Rosistilla oblonga: one gene and its partner. The protein of the gene in region 1 binds, or shares a complex with, the protein of each later gene. Links are inferred from orthologs where the notes say so. Each region holds a gene or a part of one and is shown in the gene's direction. Other genes may lie near its edges.

Region 1 (5,395 bases):
GAAGATAGCCTGGGAGGTTCCGTTACGAACCATAATATTGCAGCCCTCGGATCTCGAGCCATGTTTTACATCCTCTTTCTGATCGCCACTGCGACCCGCCTGATGCCGCACCCGCCAAACCTCGTTTGCGTCGGCGCGATCGGCTTGTTCGCAGGGTGTTATTTGCGAGGCCGAACGGCATGGCTGCTGCCGATCGGAGCGATGTTGGCTAGCGATGTCATCGGGCACGTCCTCCGCCTGCCCGGCATGGGCTTCTACAACCCAGCCGTCTTCTGCATGGTCTACGCGGGGATCGCCGCGTCGGCGTTGATCGGCCGAGGACTAGCAAAAAACCGCACAGCAGCCCGGATCGGCGGAGCGGCAGTCGCCAGCTCGATCGTCTTCTTCCTGGCCAGCAACCTTGGCGTTTGGTTCGCCGGCCAATACCCGCCGACCGTCGCAGGGCTGATCGCCTGCTACACGATGGCGATCCCCTTCCTGACAAACACCCTGATTGGGAATCTGCTCTATTCGGCCGTTCTGTTTGGAACGTACGAGTTCTCGCAATCTCAATGGCCAGCGCGACTGACCCGCTTGGTCAGCAAGCAGCCCGCGATGCAACCGGCATTTGCTCGCAAGTCTTGAGCTTCAAATGCCAATATTGAATTAGTCCCTGAGTCGCCGGCGCGATTCGATCGGCCGACGTCCCGGCTTGCATGCTGCAAGTTACGGAAATCGGTCCCGAATCGCCGTTGCAAAACGGCGCAAGATCGGTACACTTAGGGGCCAGAATCAAAACGTGATCGAAATATTTTGATAACAATGGAATCGCTAGTGACGGAGTCAATGCGCTAGCAATTGATTGACGCGGCCGGAGCCTTGGATGGCTGTAGCGACTTGATTCGACCGGTGCCCATCAAGCAAATTCCGCCGTTAAAATTATGTAGGCCCCAATGACAATTACGATAGAACGAAAAGCAGAACTGATCGAAGAGCACAAGCACTCCGCAGGCGACAATGGGTCGTCGGAAGTGCAAATTGCGATTCTCACCGAACGGATCAATGGCCTGACCGACCACATGCGGACGCATAAAAAAGATTATGCCAGCCGCCGTGGCCTGCTGGGTCTGGTCAGCCGACGCCGTCGGCTGCTGGATTATCTACGGAACACCGATCCACAGCGATATATCGAGATCATCGCACGCCTCGGTATCCGAAAGTAACAAGCGACTCGCCTTCTTTTTGCGGTCGCTTCGACGGCCCCAAGGGAAGGGGCCGTCCTGTCGGTGAATATGCGCCAGCAACTGGGCTGGCGCTGTCTTCTCATCGATCCTCTTTGTCCACTCTGTCATTCTTGGCACAGGGTGTGTCGACATACACCGGTCGCCGCTCTCCCGTTCCTCGCACTGCACCCTCGAAGGTTCAGTCCGTCTTTATCCACTCTGTTCGCACGGGAACGCGGCAACATCAGACCGAACATAAAAAGTGAACAGTGAAAATAGAAGTAGTTTGTAGGTTTAACGAGAAGGAAGAGTAGAAAGTGAATAAATTTCGAGTTGAAAAGAAGATTGGCAAGAACACGCTGATCCTAGAATCGGGGCAATTGGCAAAACAAGCTGCGGGCTGCGTAACCATCCAATACGGCGAAACCGTCGTCTTGACCGCTGCGGCTACTAGCGCACCGCGACCCGGCTTGGACTTCTTCCCACTGACATGCGATTATCGCGAGCGGATGGCTGCGGCCGGTAAGTTCCCAGGCGGTTTCCTCAAGCGTGAGGGACGCCCGACCATGAAAGAGACCCTGACCGCGCGATTGACCGATCGCCCGATCCGCCCACTGTGGCCAAAGGGCTACAAGGAAGAGGTTCAAGTCCAATCGTTTGTCCTCAGCAGCGACGGCCAAAACGATGGCGACGTGCTGGCGATGAACGGTGCAGGTTGCGCACTGTTGATCAGCCCACTGCCATTCCAAGGCCCCGTCGCTTCGGTTCGCGTTGGCAAGATCGACGGCGAATTGGTCGCCTTCCCAACCGTTGACGACCTCGACGAAAGCGAATTGGACCTGATCGTCAGCGGCACCCAAGACGCCGTCACGATGATCGAAGGCTTCGCTCAAGAGATGCCCGAAGACGAGATGGTCGACGCGATCCTCTTCGCTCACGGCGTAATCCGCGAGATCATCGCACTGCAACAAGAACTCTACGATCTGGTCAAGCCAGAGAAGATCGAATACACGCCGCCAGAAGACGACGGCCTGTTCGATCGCCTGAAGAGCGCTTATTACCAAGAGTTCAAGTCGCTCAAGCAAACCGCTGGCAAGCAAGACCGCGCCGAAGCGTGCAAGGCACTCAAGGAACGCGCTAAAGCTGAGATCATCCCCGATCCAAACGCTGAAGGCGCTGTCTGCCCGAACCGCTTCTCGCACGAATGGCACGAACTCGATTCGCTGATCGTCCGCGAACTGATCCTCGCCGGCACTCGCCCCGACGGCCGCGACCATGCCAGCCTGCGTCCGATCTACTGCGAAACCGACCTGCTGCCACGCACCCACGGTTCTTCGCTGTTCCAACGCGGTGAAACTCAAGCGCTGATCACCGTCACCTTGGGAACCAAGCGCGACGAACAACGCGTCGACGGACTGCACGACGAATTCAGCAAGAAATTCATGCTGGATTACAACTTCCCATCGTTCTCGGTCGGCGAATGCCGCCCGATCCGTGGCCCAGGACGTCGCGAAATCGGACACGGTGCTTTGGCTGAACGCAGCATCGCACCAGTACTGCCCGATGCGGACACCTTCCCCTACACGATCCGCGTGATCAGCGACATCCTGGAAAGCAACGGATCGAGCTCGATGGCTTCGGTTTGTGGTGCTACTCTGGGCCTGATGGCGGCTGGTGTACCAATCACCAACCCCGTCGCTGGCATCTCGGTCGGCCTGGTCAAAGAGAACGACAAGTGGGTCCTGATCACCGACATCCTGGGCGACGAAGATCACTTCGGCGACATGGACTTCAAGATCTCGGGAACACAAAACGGTATCACCGGCATCCAACTGGATCTGAAGATCTGGGGCATCAGCGAAGACATCATTCGCGCCACCCTGAAGCAATCGCGCGAAGCTCGCATCGAGATCCTTCGCAAGATGCTGACCACGATCTCGCGTCCTCGCCGCGAGATCGCTGCAACCGCACCACGCCTGCTGCGCACGAAGATCGAACCAGCGAAGATCGGCATGCTGATCGGCCCTGGCGGCAAGAACATCCGCGGTATCCAAGAATCGACCGGAACCGTGGTCGAAGTCGACGACGACGGCAACGTATTGGTCGCCAGCGACAACCTGGAATCGGCTCAAGAAGCGATGAAGTTGATCGAAGCTTGCACCGCAACCGTTCAGATCGGCAAGATCTACGACGGTACGGTCAGCAGCATCAAGGACTTCGGGGCGTTTGTTGAAATCCTGCCCGGACGCGACGGCCTGGTTCACATCAGCGAACTGTCCAGCGGATTCATCAGCGCGATCGACAGCGTCGTCAAGGTTGGTGATCCGATGAAGGTCTTGGTCATCGACATCGACGAGCACGACCGCGTCAAGCTGAGCCGTCGTCAAGCGATCGACGAACTGGGCATCGAAGACGAAATGGCTTCGGCAGTCGAAGAAGGCGGAGAAGACCGTGGCGGCAGCCGCGACGGTGGCGACGACGATCGCCCTCGCTCGCGTGGACGTCGCAGCGGCGGCGGTGGTGGCGGCGGACGCGGACGCGGCCCACGTCGCGACTAAGCTCTCCTCAAGCTTTCAATCCTGAAAGCTGAAGAGCCTAACAGCCAAAGAACCTAAAATTTGCAAACCGTCGCCTGGATTCAGGCGACGGTTTTTTCGTTGGATTCACCAACCGCATCGCACACCAACACGAAACACCGACTCCAACAGCACTCGGCACGGAACCAGGGGACCGGTCATCGCGACGGTCAAAAAGCCCCAAACCAACAACAACCTTCACTCTCGCGACAACAGCAACAACTCTGGTCGCAGACGAAACTCAACCATTGCGGACCCTCATCGCTGCGGTTTGTGCCGACACAAAACAACGCCAGCGACCAGCCTGCATTGCCAACCGAAACGTCCCATCTTCAACCAACCGTCGCCAACGGGCTCGCTCTGCAGACGGCCGCGAGCGCGACAGCTGTAGCCCCACCGAAATCGCCCCCTTATGATAGAGACATTCACGGCGACGCTTCGAGCCGAACCGTCGCATGCAAAAGACAAAAACCCTTCCTCTACTGAAACCACATCACTACACCCGAAAGGTATCAACCGATGGCAATCGTGCTGCATGAAGATTTCGACACCGGGCTACTGGAAGTTAAAGTCAGCGACAAACTGAGCAAAGAAGACTACGAGCATTTCGAACCGGCGGTCGAACGCCTGATCGAATCGTGCGGCAAAATCAAAATCCTGCTCGAGATGCACGACTTCCACGGCTGGGAGATGGGAGCCGTCTGGGAAGACATCAAGTTTGCGACCAAACACTGCCGCGACATCGAAAAGATCGCGATGGTCGGCGAAACCAAATGGGAAAAATGGATGTCGGCGATCTGCAAGCCGTTTACCATGTCGACGATCAAATATTTTGACGCCGGCCAGGACCAAGAAGCCCGCCAATGGCTGGCATAAGCGGCGCCAGCAACGCGAACTGAAAGCGATGCCGTCGTTCAACCTATCGATGACTGAAGCGACAACCAGCATCGATCGACGGCAAATAGAGAAAACCGCCAAGCAAAACTAGCTTGGCGGGGGAGGTTGGACCAAGCACAAACAGAGCCCTGCAGCGGCAGACTTCGCCCGCTAGGCAGGTGCACATACAACCAAACATCACTCACACAACCGACCCGAAACCAATCAGACCAAGCTGCGAGCCGCTAAACCGCCACGCACAGTGCTTCGACAACCCGAAAGCACACTTCAGCTATCCGGCAATTCGTCATAGGCGACACTAAAAACCTCCGGTGCGTAGTACGTCTTTGGCGACACTCCACTCAGCTCTTTAAGGATCCCAGCGTCTGCCAACCTTTCCATGTCCGATTTTGCTGTTGGATAGGAAATGCCCAGCAACTCCGGCACATCTGACACCCGGATAAAAGGAGACCTGAAAATTTCCTCCATGATTGTGTACAACCGAACATTCCCGCCGACCTTATTGAGCCGGCCGTTGAAGTCCTCACGGATCGCCAACAGTCGCTCACATCGCGTAATCGTAGCTTTCGCTTGAGCTACTGTCGCATGCAAGCAAAACTCAACCCAAGCCGACCACTTAGCCTGAGTACTGACCTGGAAAAGCCTGTCAATGTACTCGTCGCGATGCTGCTCAAAGAACTCGCTTAGATAGAGCCAAGGCTTCGTCATCGCACACTTCTG
Region 2 (5,225 bases), 3.9 Mb from region 1 along the record:
GCCCCAGTCGCCAGCCAGCAGCGACCAGGTCAGCGTCGTCTGCTCACTGATGGCCAACGTCGCTCCGCCGAGAAACGTCGACGCGTGCAAATCGTTTGCGAAACTGCTGTCCATTCCCATCGTCCAGCCGCCGCTCAGGGTCAGCCGATCGTTGACGTCGTAGGTCGCCAGGAATCCGCTGTGCGTGTTTGGTTCGGAATAATAGAACGTGTAGCTGTGCGAATAGAAGAAGTTCAGCGGTGCCGGAACGCTTTCCCAACCGATCGGAGTCAGAAAATAGCCGGCTCGGATCGCAAGGTCGTCGATCCGCACGTCGGCATACATTTGAGGGATCGCCGCGCCGTAATCGCGTCCCGAATCCCAACCGAAGTCCCAGGTCTGATCGGCAAACGCTTGGTTGTCCGGCCCATCGGTGCCAAACAACGCGTCGATTCGGAAGCCCCAGTCGAGCCCATCGTCGGCGATCTGCCGCTCGGCAAACATCCAGATCTGATTGACGACGACGCCATCGGAAACGTTGTTGTATCCATACGGTGCGTTCCCGGTTCCGCTGCGATTGCCGTCGCCGTTTAGCGTCAGTCCCGTCGAGATCCAACCGCCCATCGCCACGCCCGACGTTTCTCGACAGTCGTTCAGCAGCGATGCAAGCGAACCGGTCTGGGCGACTGTGTCAGTATCGCACTGCAGCGCGTCGCAATCGGCGGTGACAGGTGTACACTCGGCGGCCGCAGCGGGTTGTCGCGCCGCGGCGATAAACATCACCGCGATGCTAAGCGACCAAAGTCCAACGGTGGATCGAAGCATGACAAGTCCTATCGATAGCGCGAGATCATTGCACGCTCTTGAATCGACACATCCGATTGCAACCGCCTGTCATTTCGATCGCTGCGGCGTTGGATCGCCCCCGGGTATCCGCAACAATCGGAACATTCAGTAAACCAAGGTAATGAAGGCGTGGTTGCTATCAAAAGTTGTTAGCTTCGCACGCGCTGTTCCCCGGCAACTCCTTTCGCTCGTTGGTGCCAGCCGCTACCGGATCTCGGTTGGCCAAGAGAATTTGCGTCGCTGGCGAGGATGCGCGCGTCGAGCGCTTCGGATCGGCTGAACGCCCCGGCGGTGGCGATGGCCGACTCGACAGGTTGCAGCGTTTTTCGGGGCGGAGCGCCGATCGGAGCCGACAATCCGGCGGGGTTTGGCGGCGAAGATGATTGCACTTGTCTGCGATCGCGGGTATCATCCAGGCTAACCTAGGGAGCGGCGGTTAGATCCGCATAGAGATCGCTTTTAGGTTGACTTTTGCGGGTGTTGCCATTCGGCGACGTCCATTCCACTGAATTTGAATAATCGAAGATTTTATAACCTGGGCCTCTGGTTGCTCGCTGGTTTGCTTCGGCAAATTTGGTCGCAAAGCTAAATGATGTATGTATTGATGTTACTGCTACTCTTTGTCCTCGGACTGATCTTCTTGCTCGGCAGTGTTGGGTTCTTGTGTCGGCGTCGCAACATGTTGGCAATCGCCACCGTTTCGACGCTTCGCAGCGGTGCCTTTCCTCGAGCAGCTTGGGCCGAGCAATCGATTTTGTGGCGAAGCCTCCCGCGCGGCCCTGCGCCGTTCGGATTTTTCCTCCCCGCGTCGGTAGATCATTGCGCCGACGGTGCGCCTAAATTGCGTTCCTCGCGAACGCCTATTAGCTTGCTCAAACCGGGATCGCCCACCATACCTACTCCTGCAGAGCTTCACTCTTCTCATTTCAGCCGCTCGATCGCCTCTGCCGCTGCTTTCCAATAGATCCAATAAACCCAAACCGCAGTCCGTGAGCTTGCTCGCGCGATTGGCTCGTTTGCCGTGTTGTTGACAACCACCGCAAAGGTCGTGAGATCTTCCTGATCGATAAAGGGAGTTCGCGATGAACGCGCTAGACAACATCTTGGGGCTCCAGCTCCATCTGCTGGCGACAGTCGATAAGGATTCGGCATCGGAGTTTGGCCTCTGGTTGGTCTCCACATCGACCTTGATTCTGCTCGCCCTCGCCGGGGCGCTGTTCGGTTTCTGCAGCAACTGGCTCTACCAGCGGACGCTCGACAAACGCGGTATCCGCCAGGCGAAGCTCGATTCCGAAGCGATGATCGAAAAGGCGAAGCTGGAGACCGAATCGATCCACAAAAACGCGGCCTTGGAAGCAAAGGAGATCGTGATCCGGCACAAGGCGGAAGCGGACGAGGAGATCAGCCGAGTCAAGGAATCGCTTCGTGAGACGCGTCACGAATTGGAATCTCGCGCCGCCACGCTGGCTCAATCCGAAGAGGGGCTGAAGAAGCAGGAACGAGGGCTCGAGAACACCCAACGGCGGCTGGCTCAACAGCTCGAAGCGGTTAATCGCAAACGCGAGCGGCTGGATCAACTGACCGATGAAAAGCAGAAGATCCTGCAGCAGGCGAGCGGGATGTCGAAGGAGGAGGCGTCGAAGCAGTTGATGCAGACGCTGCAGATGGAACTGGATCAAGAGATCGGTACGGCGATCCTGCACCACGAACGCCACCTCTCCGAATCGCTCGATGCCAAGGCCCGCGAGATGCTTCTGACGGCGATGCAGCGGTACGCCGCGGTGCACACCGCCGAGAACACGACAAGCACCGTCGACATCCCCAACGACGATATGAAGGGGCGGATCATCGGCCGCGAGGGACGCAACATCCGCGCGTTCGAAAAGGCGACCGGGATCGACGTGATCATCGACGATTCTCCCGGCGTGGTGATCGTCAGCGGATTTGATCCGGTTCGCCGCGAACTGGCTCGCCAATCGCTCGACAAACTGATCTCCGACGGCCGCATCCATCCCTCGCGGATCGAGGAAGTCGTCGCACAGACGTCGAAGGATCTCGACGAATTCATCCGTCGCAAGGGAGAAGAAGCTGCCGACGAAGTCAACGTGCCGGGGCTGAACAAGCGGATCATCGAGATGCTCGGCCGCCTGCACTTCCGCACCAGTTACAGCCAAAACGTGTTGCGACACAGCATCGAAGTCGCCTACTTCTCCAGCATGATCGCCGAGATGATCGGCTTGGATCCCGATGTCGCTCGCCGCTGCGGCTTGCTGCACGACATCGGCAAAGCGGCCGACCACGAACTCGAAGGGGGCCACCCCAAGATCGGTGCCGACCTATTAAAGCGGCACAACGAATCGCCCGAAGTCGTCCACGCAGCTTTCGGCCACCACGACGAGATCATCACCGAATTCCCCTACACGGTGCTCGTCGCGACAGCGGATGCTTGCAGCGCCAGTCGCCCCGGTGCTCGACGCGAATCGCTGGAACGGTACGTCAAACGGATGGAAGAGCTCGAATCGATCGCCACCGATTTCGATGGCGTCGAACAAGCGTTTGCGATCCAAGCGGGACGCGAGCTGCGAGTGATCGCCAACTCCAAGATCACCGACGACGCCAAAGCGGCAGCGATCTGCCGCAACATCGCCAAGGCGTTCGAGCAACAGTTGACGTATCCCGGCGAGATCAAAGTCACCGTGGTCCGCGAGAGCCGGTTCACCGAACTAGCCCGCTAGCGATTCACTTCACTCGCCGGGAGGGTGAAGTCGATCACCCGTGTAAGCAGGACTCCACCCGCCCGGCGGCAGCCGGGAGGGTCGGCAAACAAGCGTTTGGCGAGTTTTCCGGGGAGCGGCATCCGCTGTATCGAATACCTCGACTCGCTCAGGCCGACTCCCCTCCCCGAACCTCGCTGCGCTGGTTCGACCCTCCCCGTCAAACTGCGTTTGGGGGAGGGTGAAGGCTGGTGGGGCGCCACGTTTTCTTACACCTGGGACTTGCGTCACCAGGCTAACTCATGGCGTCGCTTCGCGACTGACGCGTTTTCGAGTGGCGAAGCCATGCCATGCAACAGCCTGGGACGCAAGTCCCAGGAAATCGCCCTCCATCACGCCATTTCAAGTCCCCAGTCGCAACGCGACGTCATGCGTTAGCCTGGGACGCAAGTCCCAGGAAATCGCCCTCCATCGCGCCATTTCAAGTCCCCAGTCGCAACGCGACGTCATGCGTTAGCCTCGCGACGCAAGCCTCGGGAACTGGGCCAAGCCCCATCCACGCTTGTTAGTTTAGGCGATCTACAAAGCTCGTGCGTTTTTGACCGATAAAACGCTGGACCGGTTCGAATAAATGCCGATAGGAGGCTTGTAGGATTTGATACAAGAGGAACTCCGGAGCGCACCCGATGTCCAATGCACAACGTTTGGATGAAGTCAGAGCTTTTCTGCAGGCTTGGTTCTCGAAGAGCCATCCGTCCAACGTTTGGAGCGCGACCGAGTCGATCTTGATCAGCGACGGGCATTATTGCGGCCGCCGCTTCGCTTTTGGTCCCTACACTGCGATCTGGTTTGTCGAAGAAAACCAGGTCAAAATCTTCGATCCCGATGGATCGGTCGCCGTTCGCCAAGACTGCAGCGAACTGTTCGGAGAAGAGCCGACGCTTGAAATCCGTCGCGCGGCGTAAAACGCCCGCGCCCCGTAGTGGACGAGGCTACGAGTCCCTCTGTCCCAAAGGAAAATTCCCTATGCGAGGACTCGTGGCCTCGTCCACTACCGTTAGATCGCGTGCCGAACCTAGCCGTTGGAGACGATGCGTCGCTCGATCGCTTTGGCCGACAGTGGCGTGATCTTGGCTGCTGAGGAGACGTTGGTCATCAACAGGTCTTCGCTCTTGGCCTTCGAACCGTCGGTTTCGTATTCGACGATATAAGCACCGATCTGAACGTGCGGTTCTTCGTAAACCGGTGGCCAGAAGGCTTCGCTGCGCGTGGCCAGAGTTTTCGCCAGGTAGCGAGTCGCTCGCCCGGTGAATCCGCTGAGCACCATGTCCAATCGGCCCAAGGCTTCGCGGAAGATGTAGAAGACCAAGGCGACGTCGGAGTTTTGTCCGCCGCCGGCCCATTCCCAGGTGCCGTTGTCGGTCTCGACCCAAAGGCCAGGCTTGTCGGCAGCTTCGGTTTTCGACAGCCGTTCCCCCGCTGTAGAGGATGGTGGTTTGGGATCGAAGTCGCGGTATCGCATGAAGAAAGGACAGGCGCGATCCGAAGCCTTTTCCACGTCGTCTTGCGAAACAAATGGGTCGCAGCCAAACGCTTCCGAGAACAGCACCTCGGCGACCGGATTGCTCTTCACGCTACCGATGCAAACCATCGCTTTGTCGCCGGGGGCACCGGAGAACGATTCGT

The links. Proteins that work in one complex are often made in the same cells at the same time.
Region 2: CA51_RS23835 (region 1) and rny share a complex: the UniProt entries of both Bacillus subtilis proteins name them as parts of the possible RNA degradosome complex. The link is inferred for Rosistilla oblonga from one-to-one orthologs.

The regions. Positions count from the first base shown.
Region 1 is NZ_CP036292.1:6,744,097-6,749,491, forward strand. What follows is about bases 1,131-4,139. They hold CA51_RS23835 (polyribonucleotide nucleotidyltransferase), read left to right. Parts: upstream 1,131-1,519; coding sequence 1,520-3,760; downstream 3,761-4,139. Other genes in these bases: rpsO (30S ribosomal protein S15), read left to right, coding at 1,131-1,202. Also shown: CA51_RS23825 (DUF6580 family putative transport protein), read left to right, coding at 61-624; more of rpsO, read left to right, coding at 933-1,130; CA51_RS23840 (SpoIIAA family protein), read left to right, coding at 4,298-4,654; CA51_RS23845 (Fic family protein), read right to left, coding at 4,943-5,395. UniProt on the Bacillus subtilis protein: Involved in mRNA degradation. Catalyzes the phosphorolysis of single-stranded polyribonucleotides processively in the 3'- to 5'-direction. Necessary for competence development in Bacillus subtilis.
Region 2 is NZ_CP036292.1:2,855,762-2,860,986, forward strand. Bases 1,395-4,233 are described here. They hold rny (ribonuclease Y), read left to right. Parts: upstream 1,395-1,907; coding sequence 1,908-3,560; downstream 3,561-4,233. Other genes in these bases: CA51_RS10110 (hypothetical protein), read left to right, coding at 4,226-4,233. Also shown: CA51_RS10100 (outer membrane beta-barrel protein), read right to left, coding at 1-804; more of CA51_RS10110, read left to right, coding at 4,234-4,504; CA51_RS10115 (helix-turn-helix domain-containing protein), read right to left, coding at 4,615-5,225. UniProt on the Bacillus subtilis protein: Endoribonuclease that initiates mRNA decay. Initiates the decay of all SAM-dependent riboswitches, such as yitJ riboswitch. Involved in processing of the gapA operon mRNA, it cleaves between cggR and gapA.